Regions from separate parts of the Vreelandella lionensis genome, predicted to be linked through region 2. Evidence: predicted binding sites of a transcription regulator. Region 2 holds the regulator's gene; the other holds the start of a gene.

Region 1 (4,413 bases), on a different contig from region 2:
CCATGGCAACGGCTGCTTGGTCTCCAAAGAGGATGAGGCATATCGCAATGACCGACATCACCACAGGTATACCCATCAGCGTTTGATAAAAGCCTCTTTTGAGAATGGCATTAATAAAAACAGTACCTACAACGCCAGCCACCCCGATCACCAAAAGAGCAAAAGGAAGTGCCGAAATGCCCACCTGTGCAACAACTTCTAGAAACGGCCGAACATACGTAAACAGCGTAAACTGCCCCATAAAAAAGCAGCCGACAGCAAGCATGCCCATCAGCACGACACGCTTTTTTAGTAACTTAAAGACGTTTAATGCGCTACCCATCCCACCAGCACGCTTTTCCACAGGCATAGAAGGCAAGCTTATCCATTGCCAAATAAAGGTAATAATGGCGATAGGAACCAAACAGAAGAAAGCACCGCGCCAACCCACCAAGGCCCCTAAATACGCCCCCAGTGGCGCAGCGACCACCATCGCTAACGCATTACCGCCATTAAAAATGGCTAAGGCGCGGGGTACCCGGTGCAAAGGGACTAATCGCATCGCAATGGCAGCGGACATAGACCAAAAGCCACCCACCACCACGCCAATCAGCGCGCGACCCACCATGTAAGTAAAGTAGTTAGGGGCCATCGCCACAATGGCGCCCGATACACCCATCGTGGCGGTTAAACCTAATAACAACGTTTTGCGATTCAAGCTTCCCGCTAACACGGAAATAAATAGGCTGGTGAAAACAGCAAACGCCCCTGAGATAGCAATACCCTGCCCCGCTAATCCCTCACTGATGCGCAAGTTGTCAGCAATAGGTGTGAGCAAGCTAACAGGCATGAATTCTGAAGCGATAAGCGAGAACACGCACAGCGTCATCGCGAATACACCGCTCCAATAAGCAGGGCTGCTGCCCTCATTCACCCTGCTGATGGTGGTTGGCAAGCGTTCGTCGTCACTGGCTAATAAGTCCTGTTGCACATCCGCCTCCATCAGCGTGTGGTTTTGCGCATAAACGCCTACAAAGCCACTTCATTGGCTAAGGTTTGGATTTTCACAGGACGATAAGGGGTTGACTAGCTAATCAATTCTTATTGAAGATATAAGAATAGCTAATCAATAAGCGGGGCATAAAAATGGCAAAGCGCAACTTCAATGACTTACAAGCATTTGTGATGGTTGCACGAGAAGGCAGCTTCACCCGGGCTGCCACGCGTCTCGGCGTCACTCAATCCGCGCTTAGCCAAACGATTCGTAACCTAGAAAATCAGCTCGATATTCGCCTTTTAGCCCGTACCACCCGCAGTGTCACACCAACGCAAGCGGGAGAACGGTTACTGGCAAGCGTGGGGCAGCATTTCGATGACATCGAAGCTGAATTAAGCTTGCTCACAGAGTTTCGTGATAAACCCGTGGGAACAGTACGGATTACTTGCGGAGATCACGTGTTAAGAAACGTGTTACTTCCAAAACTGACACCGCTGTTGCGGCAGTACCCTGATATTCACATGGAGTTTGACGTGAACTATGGGTTTCGCGACATAGTAGCCGACCGCTTTGACGCGGGAGTGCGCCTAGGCGACACCATAGATAAAGATATGATTGCCGTACCGATCAGCACTGAGCTTCGTATGGCAGCGGTAGCCTCACCGGCCTATTTTAAACGCAACTCACGCCCCCAAAGCCCCCACCACCTCATCCACCATAACTGTATTAATCAGCGTTTCCCCTCTAGCGGAGGGCTTTACGTGTGGGAATTCGAGCACCAGGGGCAAGAGCTGAACGTGCGCGTAGAGGGGCAGCTGGTGCTAAACACATCTACAGCCATCGTGGATGCTGCCGTGCAAGGGTTAGGTATTGCCTTCTTACCTGAAGACGAATTTTCCCCTCATCTTCAAGAAGGCCGTTTAGAACGCGTACTCGAAGAGTGGTGTGAGCCCTTCGCCGGTTACTATCTTTATTATCCCAGCAGACGCCAGCCCACTACGGCCTTTTCCATGGTGCTGAATGCACTGCGCATATAGCGACGCGGGTTACTGCACGTAATATCCACTCACCCGCCACGTGCCCTCTTCCAGATGTGGCGTTACTACTTCAACCAAGCGCTGGTTGTTCGTGAACTGAGTTTGAAAAGTGAACTCTTTGTAGTCGTTACGGGGGGCACCCGGCATCGAGGTGTACTGCGACATACGGATACGCCGCCGCGACTCGACGCTGCCTAAATCATTGCGGGCCAGCGTCACCACCCGCTGCAGCATGGTGGGGGAAAGCGGTGTTTTCAGCAGCGGCGACGACTTCTCCCACGCCTGTTCGTACTCACCTTGATCAATCGCCTCTAACCATGCCAGCGCGGCTGCTTCAGCCGCCTCGTTGGATGCCTGCGCGTGAGAGGCCAACGCCAGAAGCATAGCGGAGAGAAATAGGGCAAGGGGTTTTGGCATAGCAGCCTCGTGTGGCAATCATAAAAAACGTGCGACTTAAGTAGTTATCGGACCATCGCAGACTTTCTTTAATGACATTAGCCCTAAAGCGCTAGCCGAACTGTGAAAGAGTGCAAATTCACTCAGTCAGCCGCCGCGTCATAAAACAGCTATTCGGATCTAGTTGATAACTACCAAACGGCCCGCAGTACTCAAACCCGAACTTGGCGTATAACCGCCGGGCAGGCTCGAAAAAGGCCATCGACCCCGTTTCTAAGCTCACCGTGTGATAACCCCGCGAGCGCGCTTCCTCCAACAGATGTGCTAATAGCTGAGCGGCGACGCCCTGCTGGCGTGAGGCTTTCGTGGTGCGCATGGATTTCAGCTCCGCTTGACCGTTGCCCAGCGCCTTCAACGCCGCACAACCTAACAGCACGCCGTCCCGCCGAGCGCAGTAGAAGGTAATCTCTGGCGCTTTGAGCGCCGCCACATCAAGGGCATGAATACTTTCAGGTGGCGATGTGGCGTGCATATCGGCCATATGCTCTTCAAGCAGCGTTATTACGTCTTGCTCTTCCAATGTCTCAACGCGTATTTGCATACGTGGCTCCCCTGCCTTCGCTTCTCAAACCCCAACCGCTCGTTTACTATGCGCCACCCAATTTATTTCAGCCCCCCACCATTAGGCCACTATGTCCGTCAACGCACTCTACACCGACCTTTCTGGCTACTACGATTTGATGTGCGTCGACATCGACTACCAGGCCCAAAGCAACGCCATTCGTCGCTTGCACCAAATTTTTGGCAACGCAGGCAAACGCCATCTGGACTTAGCCTGCGGCACCGGCCCTCACGTGCGTTATTTTCTGGATGCTGGCTACACCAGCAGCGGATTGGATATTAACCAACCGATGCTGGATATCGCCGCCCAACGCTGCCCAGAGGCGCACTTCTCACTGCAGGATATGAGCAGCTTTGAGGTGGACGAACCGCTGGATCTCATCACCTGCTTTCTTTACTCCATCCACTACAGCGATGGTCTAGAGAAGCTAAGCGCCTGCATTGCCAGCGCCCACCGCGCCTTAAGCGAGGGCGGCGTGCTCTGCTTTAACGGGGTGGATAAGCAGCGCATTAATAACGATCTGTTCGTTAAGCACACGACTAAACAGGCAGACGCCACGTTTAGCTTTCGCTCGGGCTGGCACTATAGCGGGCAAGGGGCGCGGCAGTCGTTACGGCTAAGCATTGAAAAAACAGAGGCAGGCGCAACGCAGGTGTGGAACGACGAGCACCCCATGGTGGCGGTCAGCTTTAGCGAGCTTATCGCCCTGCTGGAGCCTACCTTCGAGGTGCACGTGTTTGAGCATGATTACCAGACCATCACGCCCTGGGATAACGTCTCAGGCAATGCGATCTTCGTGTGTGTAAAGCGCGAGGGCCTCGCTTAGCCTTTATCGTTCGGGCGCAGCTGAAGCTGAACACCCATCAGGAAATTGCGCAGCATTTGGTCTTTACACTCACGGTAGTTCTTATGGCTCGGCTTGCGGAAAAACGCGCTGAGCTCATGATGGCTTAGCGGCAGCCCCACCTGCTCAAACACTTCTAATACATCGTCGGCCTTCATGTTCAGCGCAATGCGCAGCTTCTGAAACACCATGTTGTTGTTCAGCTGCGATTCTGGCGCAGGCTGCGGGCCTTCACGCTTGCCGCGCTTAAAGCTGATAAAACCGTTCAAGAACGCGGCCAGCTCGCGGTTCTTCATCGTGACGAAGGCGTCGTCTTCGTCTTTCTTCAGCCACGCGGTGACCTGCGACTGGGTAACGGGCACTTCTGCCAGCGCGAAGATATCCACGATGGTGTTGTCTTTTAAATCAAAGGTGTAGCGAATACGGCGAAAAATATCGTTATTGGTCAAAATCAGGTTCCTAACCGGTAGTTAATGTTGCCAGCAGCTCATCAATTTCTGCTTTGAGTTCGTTATCTTCAATAGTGTGGGCACTGGCC
Region 2 (4,413 bases):
TGAGCTGTTAGCCGAAGCCTCCACCACTCGTGACGCGTTAGGGGTGGTTTGGTCGCCCCGCCGCAACGAGCGAGGTTGTGACTGGTCGATGCCAGATGTTGCCCTGAATGAGCAAGGTGCTTGGCTGGCACTGACTCGCCTTCAGCACCGTCAGCCAGCGGGCTGGCAGCCACGTTTGGTGCGTTGTGCAGGAGATGTTGCGGTTCATCTGCTGCCTACCCTGCCAGACGCTGAGGCGCTGGCTTGGCTAAACGCTCAGCATCTGACGTGGGTCAGCATGGTGCCCGCGAGCCAGCGGGTATACTGCCAGGGCGAGCGCTATACCCTGCGCTCCCTGTTCCAAGAAAGCACCTTAACCCATAGCGTGGGCATTCGTTTCCGCGGGCAAAGCATGCAGCTTTCCAGCGCCTATGTTGAAGCGCAGGACGTATCAGGTAACCCCGTATTGGCGTGGGTCGGTGAGGTAAGCGACCCTGAAAGCACTAAGCGAATCGTGCGCCGCTACTGGCTAACGCCTGCACGTTTGGGCAGCGATGTGTTAACGCTTTTAATCACTCAACTGCAGAGTGACGGACTGGCATCGCTCACCAAGCGTGCTTGGCAGCAGCTTAAAGAGGCCGACGGTGGTGATGTCAGCAGCGAGCTGCGCCTGCTGATGGCCAGCGGCGCGGCTGCAGTAGCTGGCCATCTAGATATCGTTGACGATGAGGACGCTCAGGCCCTGCGAGCCGATTTGCTGCGCTTGTTAGGAACCCAGCGCAAGCGGCGTGATACGGCACTGCTTGATGCATTAGTACACGTTCTGATGGCGCGCGATGCCATTCGTCAGCTAGGTAGCGTCAGTCGTGAGGGCGTGGTATGAGTGGCCAGGATCAGGCGGCTGGCCTGCGCAAATGGGCCGATTTACAGCGCCAGCAGCGCGGTGCTGATGAAGTCGGCCATAACGTGGAAAGTGACGAGACAGTGCCTGCCGCTCCCGTTAACGAAGAGGAAGCCGCCGCGTATACCCAGGAGGCTATGGCACCGACGGTAGCTGCTGCTGCCGAGCCTGCCACCGTGGCGCCTCCAAGACCGAAAAAAACGTTAGTGGTAGTAGGCTTACCTCATGCTGGCGCAGCGCAGGTGGACAAAGTGCGAGGTCGGCTGGGGCAATGGTCGGCCCTTGGGAGGCAATGGGCAGGTGACCCACAGGATTGGGATGTTCATATTGTCATGCCTGACAGCGCCTCGCTGACTGACTTAGCCGAGCGTTACTCACGCTGGGCGTTGTGGATCAACAGTGATGCTGACGCCTTTGCCACTATGTACCGAGTGTTGCGCCAATTACGCGAGCATGGCGGTCCGCAGCGTCTTCTAGCCCTTCATGAACCCCACCTGCCGCGCCAGGGGTTGCTGGATAATTTGGGCAATGCTTCCGCTCGTTATTTAGATATTGAGCTTCTGCTGCTGGCGCGCTAGCGGCGGGCCAGGGTGCATTTGTCGCTCAAGGGGAGAGTTATGCAGAGTTTGGCGAGTTGGGTAAGTAACGCTAAGCAGATGGCTATTGAGGCGTTGATAAAACCTGCAAAGTTGTTAACAGTAAGAAAAATGGGCTGTTTAGGGCTAGTAGCAGGGTTATGGTTTTTCGCGTTGAATACGCAGGCCGCAACCGGTAGTTGGAGCAGCCAAGTGCCTAGTGTGATGGTAGCAATGAGCGACCGTACCAGCAGCAGCCAGGCGATAACCCCGCCAGCGGGCGTCCCGCTGCGTAATGCTGCGCTGTCGCGAATTCAATGGCGCTTTGAGTCACCGCCGGGAACGCCTGTGAACGCTTGGCTATGTCATCCTGAACGCTGTGTTGCACTATCAGGCATGCGCGGTAGCACGACCGCTCTATCGGGAATGTTGGCGAGCGCACCGCTGTACTTTCGGTTTACGCTGCAGCCAGGGCAACGCCCTGTGCGAGTACAGGGGTTACAAGTGATCGTGAACTATCAGTAAAGGTTGTTAAGCCGCGAGGCACGAGGATGTATACAGCACAAGGCAGGATCAAACAGAGTGAGCTGTTAACTCAATACATGCCACTGGTGAGACGTCAGGCCTTAACGCTGCAGGTAAGGTTGCCCGCGAGTATTGAGCTGGATGATCTGATCCAGGCGGGTATGGTGGGCTTGTTAGAGGCATTAGGGCGCTTTGATGCTGCCCAGGGAGCAACATTTGCTACCTTTGCAAGCCAGCGCATCCGGGGCGCGATGATGGACGAGCTGCGCACTCGTGACTGGCTGCCCCGCAGCGTACGCCGCTCGGCACGGGCGGTAGATGATGCTGTGCGTCGTTTAGAGCAGCAGCTGGGGCGCCCCCCGGAAGAGGGGGAGATTGCCCGTGAACTGGAGATGCCGCTAAGTGATTACCAGCAACTGCTCAACGATACCAATAGCGGGCAATTATTGCCGTTCGAAGAGCTCATTGCGGATGGCGGCGAGCCTGCGGGGGACGACACTCACCGACAGCCGTTTGAACAATTATTGGATGAACAGCAGCGGCAAACGCTGATCGACGCCATTGAAGCACTGCCCGAGCGCGAGAAGCTGCTAATGGCGCTGTATTACCAAGAAGAGATGAATCTAAAAGAAGTGGGCGCTGTGCTCGGTGTCACCGAATCACGGGTTTCACAGCTTCACAGCCAGGCGGTGAGTCGGCTGCGTGCTCGCCTACATGAGACTAATTAACCCTCTCACTCACTAACCATAACCGGCGAGGAGCCGTTGATGAATCCATCTACGCTGATCGGTATATTTGCCAGCATGCTGCTGTTGGTAAGCGTTTTATTTTTTACCGCAGAGTCGCCCGAGAGCTTTATTAACCTCCCGGGGCTTGCCATTGTCATCACCGGTACGCTGGCGGCCACGTTTATCAGCTATCCGCTGAAAGAAGTGCTGCGTGTGGTGCGTCTGGTTGGTTTAGTTTTCCGCCGTGAAAACACCTATGTGCGAGATGACATCAATGAGTTGGTTTCCATGTCGCGCCTTTGGTTTAAGGGGGATGTTAGAGCGGTTGAGAAAGAACTGGAACATACCCGTAATCCGTTTTTGCGCACCGGTATTCAACTGGTCATTGCAAATACAAAAGAGGATGAAATCTTCGACATGCTGCGCTGGCGTATTGCGCGGCTGAAAGCCCGCGAGCATGCTGAAGCCCAAATTTTCCGCACCATGGCCACCTATGCACCGGCCTTTGGCATGATTGGTACTTTGGTAGGCTTGGTCAACATGCTCGAAGTGATGGACGCGGGTGACCTGGAAGTAATTGGGCCTCGGATGGCGGTGGCGCTATTGACTACCTTCTATGGCATCCTGTTGGCCAACTTGGTGTTTAAACCGATTGCCGTGAAGCTAGAGCGGCGTACGGAAGAGCGTCTTATCACTATGAACATGGTGCTGGAAGGCATTTCGCTAATTACCAAGCGCCGCCTGCCGTCGTTTATTGAAGAGACGCTTAATTCCTTCGTAGCGAATTACCACGACGAAATTCGTGACGCGAACGTTAAGCCTCGGCCCGATATGGGTTCCGCATTAAAAGGGTAGCGTCATGCTCGACCGCGATTCACGGCATGCTTTAGAGCTTCCCGCCGAAGTGGGAGAGAGTGACGAGAGCTGGCTGACCAGTTACCTGGATGTATTGACGCTGCTGATTACCCTGTTTGTACTGCTGTTGGCGCTTACGCCATCCGGCGGTGGCGAAGGGAGTGAAAGCAGTATCATGGATCCCTCGAATGCCGTTACGTCACTGCCATTGGCTAGCTTAGCCACAGGAATACTTCCCCGCCACGATGGCTTACATCCCCAAATGGCAGGGCTTGATATCCCTGGGGTGAGTGTCTCCCAGGGACAAGAGGGCGTTACGCTACGTATTGACGATAGCCTTTTATTTCCCAGTGGCAACGATGTACTAACGCCCCAGGGGCAAGTTGTGTTAGAACGGCTCTCTTCGGTGCTACAGACTTTTGATGGTCAAATTTCCATTGAGGGCCACACCGATAACGTGCCGATCGCGACCGCTCGGTTTCCGTCGAACTGGGAGCTTTCAGTGGGGCGGGCCATCGCAGTGGTACGCCAGTTAGAGCGGCAGGGTATTGCCATTTCACGTATGCGGGCCGTCGGCTATGCTGACACCCAACCCATGGAAAGTAACGCTACTGCGGAAGGACGAGCTGCCAACCGACGCGTTGAGCTGTTGCTGAAGCAACAGGTCGAGGGGTAAAGAGATATCTCGAGGCTATCTTCGTGTCGAAGCAACGTTCTCTACTTCAATCGTTTGGCGCTGTCATGGTGCTGGATGAAGAGTGTAGACACATTCAAGCGGTGAGTAACAATCTCACCCAACTGCTGGGCATGGCTGAGCCAGCACACCAGCCGCTGACGTTAGGCAGCGTGT

Evidence for each region. Region 2 encodes FliA, which starts transcription of late flagellar genes. Its sites were predicted from a motif close to CTAAAGTTNNNNNNNNNNCNGCCGATA; they were not measured.
Region 1: the regulator FliA is predicted to act here: its motif matches at 2,476-2,502, upstream of ACIGG6_RS05515 (DUF4019 domain-containing protein).

Annotation. Positions count from the first base shown of each region.
Region 1 is NZ_JBITWC010000006.1:141,178-145,590, reverse strand. Features, by position in the region: gene ACIGG6_RS05525 (MFS transporter) at 1-970, opposite strand, end outside; gene ACIGG6_RS05520 (LysR family transcriptional regulator) at 1,126-2,013, shown strand; gene ACIGG6_RS05515 (DUF4019 domain-containing protein) at 2,023-2,430, opposite strand; gene ACIGG6_RS05510 (GNAT family N-acetyltransferase) at 2,549-3,010, opposite strand; gene ACIGG6_RS05505 (class I SAM-dependent DNA methyltransferase) at 3,102-3,857, shown strand; gene ACIGG6_RS05500 (DUF1456 family protein) at 3,854-4,324, opposite strand; gene ACIGG6_RS05495 (tetratricopeptide repeat protein) at 4,335-4,413, opposite strand, start outside.
Region 2 is NZ_JBITWC010000008.1:101,749-106,161, reverse strand. Features, by position in the region: gene flhF (flagellar biosynthesis protein FlhF) at 1-862, shown strand, start outside; gene ACIGG6_RS06880 (hypothetical protein) at 859-1,458, shown strand; gene ACIGG6_RS06875 (flagellar protein FlhE) at 1,630-1,980, shown strand; gene ACIGG6_RS06870 (RNA polymerase sigma factor FliA) at 2,007-2,708, shown strand; gene ACIGG6_RS06865 (motility protein A) at 2,748-3,563, shown strand; gene ACIGG6_RS06860 (flagellar motor protein MotB) at 3,568-4,239, shown strand; gene ACIGG6_RS06855 (sensor domain-containing diguanylate cyclase) at 4,263-4,413, shown strand, end outside.